DNA from 2 places in the Martelella sp. K41-7 genome. Region 2 is predicted to be linked to the other one. Evidence: riboswitches for the same ligand, from Rfam matches in the RefSeq annotation. Region 2 holds a riboswitch; the other holds the start of a gene.

Region 1 (3,402 bases), 470 kb from region 2:
CGATTTTCAGCGTCAGTTTCTCTGCCATCTTCGTGCTCCTTGCTGTTGGTGAGACCAAGATGGGGCTTCCAGTAGCTGGAAGGTCAAGGCGGTGCGAGATGTTTTTGATTGCAGCCCACTTGCCAGCAAAAGCAGGACCTGTCTTTGCTAGAAATATTCTGAAGAATTCACCGGAGAGAGAGATGGATTTACACCTCTGGCTTACCTTCGTGGCCGCATCGACAGCACTGCTGTTCATTCCGGGGCCCACTGTTCTTCTCGTCCTGAGCTACGCGCTCGGTCAGGGTCGGCGGGTTGCGCTTGCCACCGTTGCCGGTGTCGCGCTTGGGGACTTTATCGCCATGACCGCTTCGCTTGCCGGGCTCGGCGCGCTGGTGCTGACGTCAGCCAAGCTGTTTCTCGTTCTCAAATGGGTCGGTGCGGCCTATCTTGTTTATCTCGGCACCCGGCTATTCAAAAGCACCGGTCCGAGCGAGGCCGTATCGGCTTCCGCCAACGCCCCGCTTGCAGCAAGGCGGGTTTTCTTTCATGCCATGGGGGTGACGGCGCTGAACCCGAAATCGATTGCCTTCTTCATCGCCTTTGTACCGCAGTTCATAGCACCCGAAACACCGCTTCTTCCACAGTTTGCGATACTCACAGCCACGTTCGTCGGGTTAGGCGCAATCAACGCTCTGGCGTACGCACTAATGGCCGACCGGCTCCGAATAAAGCTGACATCTCCCAAGATTTCTTCATTGTTGCCGCGTCTGGGTGGCAGCGCCCTGATCGCCATGGGCATCACAACGGCGACACTGAGACGGGCGACATCCTGAAAAAGGGTGCTACCGCGAGAATGAACGCGATCTATAACAAAGGGCCCAAAGCATATGCCGCCAGACGCCGAAAAAGTGCTCATCTACGCACGACGTGGCAGCAGAATCCTTGTTTTTGATGAACCGGATTTTCCCGCCGTGCCGCTTCAGGTTCCGGGCGGCACGATAGAACACGGGGAGTCTGCCATTAATGCGGCAAAGCGGGAATTTCACGAGGAAACCGGCTTGTTGCCGAACAAAAACTGGTCAGAACATGGCAGCGCCGACTACAACTTCAGCAAAAACGGCAAGACCGTAAGTCACCGGCGTCACATCTTTACAGTTCTCCTAGAGGATAAAACGCCGGAGTTCTGGTTTCATGACGAGAAGCATTCCTCAGACGGTCATTGCTCCATTCGCTTTCGCCTGTTTTTCCTTGAGTGGAAAGAAGCCACAAGGAGTCTAGGATTTGGCATGGAAATACCGCTTTCGTGGCCGATATTTCGTGCATTTTTCGCCTGAGGCAGCCCACCGGCAAGATGGTGTCTGTTGCGCCATGATTGACGCCCGGCAATTACGGCGATATCTACCTTCTTCTTGTGGTGATTTGGCCGGCCGGCTTGCAGCCACGTAAAACAATTCGCTAAAGGGCCGAAGCAAGCAGAAAATTCCTGCCCATTCGGACCGGTTGCGTATTGAGACGGCCGGTTTCTGTTCGGGATTGGAATGAGACATGCCTATCAAGATTCCAGATACGCTGCCGGCCTTCGAGACACTGATTTCCGAAGGCGTGCGGGTCAAGACGGAAACGGTTGCGGAGCGGCAGGATATTCGGCCGCTGCATTTCGGGCTGCTCAACCTGATGCCGAACAAGATCAGGACCGAGCTTCAGTTCGCGCGCCTTCTCGGCGCCTCTCCGCTGCAGATCGAGCTGTCGCTGGTGCGTGTCGGCGGCCACAAGGCCAAGAACACGCCGATCGACCACCTGCTTTCATTCTACCAGACCTGGGACGAAGTGGCGGAGCGTAAATTCGACGGCTTCATCATCACCGGTGCGCCGGTGGAGACGATCGATTTCGAGGACGTGACCTACTGGAACGAGATGAAGTCGATCCTTGACTGGACCACGACCCATTGCCACTCGACAATGAATATCTGCTGGGGCGCGATGGCCGCTGCCTATCATTTCCACGGCATCCCCAAGAGGCTTCTGGAAAAGAAGGCCTTCGGCGTCCACCGCCACCGCAACCTGAAACCGGCCTCGGTCTATCTCAACGGTTTTTCCGACGATTTCCAGATACCGGTTTCGCGCTGGACAGAGGTGCGCCGGGAGGATCTGGAACGCGTCGCCGGCATGGAATTGCTGATGGATTCCGACGAGGTCGGCCCCTGTCTTGCGCAGGAGAGCTTCGCCAACCGGCTCTACATGTTCAACCATATCGAGTATGATTCCGGTTCGCTCGCCGATGAGTACATGCGTGATGTCGAAGCAAATGTTCCAGTTGACCTGCCATTCAACTATTTCCCGGCAGACGACCCGAACCGCACCCCGCTCAACCGCTGGCGCTCGCATGCGCATCTGCTGTTTGGCAACTGGATCAACGAAGTCTACCAGACGACGCCCTACTCTCTGGAAGAAATCGGCAAAAAGCGCCTGAGCGCTTGAAGCACCGGGCATTCCGGCGCAATATCCGCGCCGCAATGCAACATTTCAGATGCGGAGGATTAAAAAATGAGTGCGCCACAACCGGAAGCCTTCGGCCAGACAAAGGACGGCCAGACCGTCAGCCGAGTCACGATCTCGGGAGGCGGACTGACCGCGAAGATCATCAACTGGGGCGCCGTCGTTCAGGATCTGCGCCTTGAAGGTCACGATCATGCGCTTGTTCTGGGATTTGACGATTTCGACAACTATCCGGCCCATTCTCCCTATTTTGGCGCAACACCGGGGCGTTCGTCCAACCGGATCGCGAATGGCCGTTTTTCAATCGAAGGCAAGGAATATCAGGTCGACTGCAACGAAAACGGCATCACCAATCTGCATGGCGGCAGCAACGGTATCGGCGTCAGCATGTGGGAATTCGAGGAGATCGGCGAAGACCGGGTGACGCTCAAGATCACCGACCCGGACGGACGCGGCGGCTTTCCCGGCAATTGCGAAATCCGCGCGCATTTCCGGCTGAAGCCGCGCGGCGTGTTCTCGGTGGTTTACGAGACAACCGCCGATCAGCCGACGATCGCCAACATGTGCAACCACACCTATTTCAATCTCGGCAACGGCACGGATACCCTCGAGCACACGCTGATGATCATGGCCGACCACTATCTGCCAACGGATGAGCGGCAGATCCCGACTGGCGAGCTGCGGTCTGTCGCAGGCACGCCCTTCGACTTCCGCAAGCCACATCCGATGAAGCGCGAAGACGAGAACGGCCGGCAGGTTTTGTTCGACCACAATTTTTGCCTGTCGACCGAGCGCACCGAAAAGCGGCCGGTGATCAGCGCCTATGCGCCGTCATCGCGGGTCACGCTCGACGTGCTGACGACCGAGCCCGGTGTGCAACTCTACACCGCCTTCAAACTCGACGAGACGCCGGAAGGCCTCAAC
Region 2 (3,402 bases):
ACCCGACGTCGGCATTTTCCGCTATTATGAGCGGCAAGAACCAATTGGGAGAATGAATCATGATCAATCTGATCCGAATCGCGGCATTTATGACTGTGGTAGCGCTCGCCGGCTGTCAGACGGCACCACCGGAGACGTCCCTTCAGGAACTGCTCGATCAGGGCGCACGTGCAGAGCTTGGAGCACAGAGGTGCGAGAGCTACATCAGCCTGCGTGGCGACGCCAAGCTGAAGGATGCATCCGAGGAAATCTATGCCAAGGCGAGGGCGATGGGCGCCGATCAGTCCGATATCGACGACGCACGTCTACGGGCACGCCAGCAGGCGCAAATTCGAGACACGCTGGTCGGCAATGAAGAGACCTGCAACGAACTGGCCGTGTTGCCGCCGGGTTACTGAACGAAGCCGTTCCGGCAATTCCGAATGCCATCGAAAAGCCGGTCGCTTCGTGGCCGGTTTTTTTCTGGACTGTTCCTACCCGACCCGGAAATGCTTGGAGAGCTTAAGCCCCTGCGCCTGATAGTTCGAGCCGAGACCTGAACCATAAAGCGCGGTCGGCGGATCCATCATGTGCTCGTAGACCAGACGACCCACGATCTGGCTGTGTTCGAGAATGAAGGGCACTTCGTGGCTTCTGACCTCCAGTACGGCACGCGCGCCCCTGCCGCCGGCTTGCGCATGGCCGAAACCTGGGTCGAAAAAGCCTGCATAGTGCACGCGGAATTCACCGACCAGCGGATCGAACGGCGTCATCTCGGCGGCATAGAGCGGCGGTACATGCACGGCCTCGCGCGAAACCAGGATGTAGAATTCATCCGGATCGAGGATCAGTTCGCCCTTGCCGCGTCCCTCGATCGGCTCCCAGAAATCGAGAATGTCGTAGCCAGCCTTGCGGTCGACATCGATGACGCCGGTGTGGTGCTTGCCGCGATAACCGACCAGCCCCTCACCCTCCAGATCGATGGAAAGCGCAATCCCGCCATCGGAGATATTGGGCATGTCGCTGGCAACCAGCGTTTCGGCGCGGTGCAGTGCCATCAGCGCATCTTCGGCGAGAACGGCATGGCCAGAACGGAAACGGATCTGCGAAAGCCGGGAGCCCTGCCGCACGATCACCGGGAAGGTGCGCGGCGAAATCTCCAGATAAAGCGGCCCTTCGTAACCCGCCGGAATGATATCAAACTCCTGAGCGAAATCGGTGATCACGCGCGTGAAAATATCCAGCCTTCCGGTCGAGCTTTTGGGGTTGGTCGAGGCTGCCATCGCTTCGCCCAGCCTGAGGGCTTCCATCAACTCCACGATATAGACACAGCCAGTTTCCAGCACCGCCCCCTGCGTCAGATCGATCTCGTGCATGCTGAGATGCGACAGCTTGTCGGCCACATGATTTCGCGGGCCGGGCAGGAAACTTGCCCGCACACGATAGGCCTTCACCCCGAGCCTCAGATCGAGGCTGGCGGGCTGGATCTGGTCGTGGTCGAGTGGCTTTGCGGCAACCAGATCGCCCTGCTCCAGCAGGGCGGCAATGGCGTGATCGGCCAGTATTCCGGGCTTATTTGACATGGTTTTGCTCCTGTTGGCCGACAAAACCAATGTTTCAGAATTGACGCAAGCGCTGATAGGGAATATGCCGAATTATCCCTGTGGTGATTTGGCCGGTCGGCTTGCAGCCACGTTAAACAAATAGCTAAAAGGCCGGGTAACCGGTCCCTTCGCGACCGGTTTTTTTGTTTGGAGAGAAAAGATGAAGCAGTCCTGGCGTCCGCAAACCAAGCTCGTTCACGCAGGCAGCCTGCGTTCGCAGTATGGCGAGATGTCGGAGGGCATCTTCATGACGCAGGGCTTTCTCTACGAAAATTCTGCCGCCGCCGAGGCCCGCTTCAAGGGCGAGGATGAGGGCTTTATCTATGCCCGCTATGGCAGCCCGACCAACGCCATGTTCGAACAACGTATGTGCGCGCTTGAAGGCGCGGAAGATGCGCGCGCCACCGCTTCCGGTATGGCCGCCGTTTCCGCCGCAATCCTATGCCAACTGAAGGCCGGTGACCATATCGTGGCAGCGCGCGCGCTGTTCGGCTCCTGCCGCTGGGTGGTCGAAACGCTTGCACCGAAATATGGCATTGAATGCACACTGGTCGACGGTCGCGCGCTTGCCAATTTCGAGGCCGCAATCCGCCCGAACACAAAATTGTTCTTCATTGAAAGCCCGACCAACCCGACACTCGAAGTGATCGATATCGCCGGTGTCGCGCGGCTTGCCCATCAGGCCGGTGCCCGTTTGGTGGTCGACAACGTATTCGCCACCGCGCTCTACCAGAAACCGCTCGAACTCGGTGCGGATGTCGTCGTCTACTCGGCAACCAAGCATATCGATGGTCAGGGCCGCTGCCTCGGAGGCGTTGTCCTGTCGTCCAAGGAATGGGTTGAGGAAGAACTGCAGGACTATTTCCGCCACACCGGCCCTGCGCTGTCGCCCTTCAACGCCTGGCTGTTGATGAAGGGGCTGGAAACTTTTCCGTTGCGCGTCCGCCAGCAGACCGAAAGTGCCGCAAGAATTGCGGATTTCCTTGCCGATCAGAAACAGGTCGCCCGCGTGATCTATCCCGGCCGCGCCGATCACCCGCAGGCTGACATCATCAAAAAGCAGATGAAAGCCGGATCGTCGCTGATCGCCTTCGAACTGAAGGGCGGCAAGGATGCGGCCTTTGCGCTTCAGGATGCGCTGGACATCGTCTCGATTTCCAACAATCTCGGCGATGCCAAGAGCCTGATCACCCATCCGGCGACGACAACCCACAAGAACCTCTCCGACGAGGCGCGCGCCGAACTTGGTATTACCGGCGGCACGATCCGTTTTTCGGCCGGTATCGAGGATAGCGACGATCTGATCGACGATTTTGCAGCGGCACTTGCAAAACTGCCGGCATAAGCGTCAGAATTGCGGATCAGGACCGACCGGCGACCACCGACACCGGCCGGGCAGGACATTTCCGGAGCCGGCCAGTGGACAGCGAAACGACGGACGACATAGAGATCAAGGTGGAGACCCGTTTTCTGGACGAGCATTCCTCCCCGGCGGATGACCAGTTTGTCTGGGCCTACGATATCGAGATCGTCAATCACGGGGCGATCGAGGTCCAGATCATTGCCCGCCACTGGACCATCACCAACGCCGACGGTATTGTCGAGACCGTCAACGGCCCCGGCGTCGCCGGCAAGCAACCGGTGCTTGAGAGCGGCGGACGCTTTGCCTACCAGTCGGCAGCCCCGCTAGACACGCCTTCCGGCATCATGGTCGGCCATTATGTCCTGCGCACCGGCGACAACCGGCTGTTGCGGGTGGTGATCCCGCCGTTTTCGCTGGACTCGCCTTACGAAGACCGGTCGCACCACTGAAGCGCGA

The links. A riboswitch is a leader RNA that binds a small molecule or an ion and turns the genes downstream of it on or off. The one in region 2 is predicted to bind S-adenosylmethionine.
Region 1: another riboswitch for S-adenosylmethionine. It lies ahead of AC0L7L_RS15435 (homoserine O-succinyltransferase); the one in region 2 lies ahead of AC0L7L_RS13230 (O-succinylhomoserine sulfhydrylase).

Annotation. Positions count from the first base shown of each region.
Region 1 covers NZ_CM147867.1:3,247,134-3,250,535, forward strand. The annotation lists gene AC0L7L_RS15420 (heavy-metal-associated domain-containing protein) at 1-28, opposite strand, end outside; gene AC0L7L_RS15425 (LysE family translocator) at 183-815, shown strand; gene AC0L7L_RS15430 (NUDIX hydrolase) at 870-1,316, shown strand; SAM riboswitch at 1,384-1,461, shown strand; gene AC0L7L_RS15435 (homoserine O-succinyltransferase) at 1,528-2,460, shown strand; gene AC0L7L_RS15440 (aldose epimerase family protein) at 2,527-3,402, shown strand, end outside.
Region 2 covers NZ_CM147867.1:2,777,869-2,781,270, reverse strand. The annotation lists gene AC0L7L_RS13240 (hypothetical protein) at 60-398, shown strand; gene AC0L7L_RS13235 (2'-deoxycytidine 5'-triphosphate deaminase) at 474-1,562, opposite strand; SAM riboswitch at 1,633-1,710, shown strand; gene AC0L7L_RS13230 (O-succinylhomoserine sulfhydrylase) at 1,744-2,928, shown strand; gene apaG (Co2+/Mg2+ efflux protein ApaG) at 3,003-3,395, shown strand.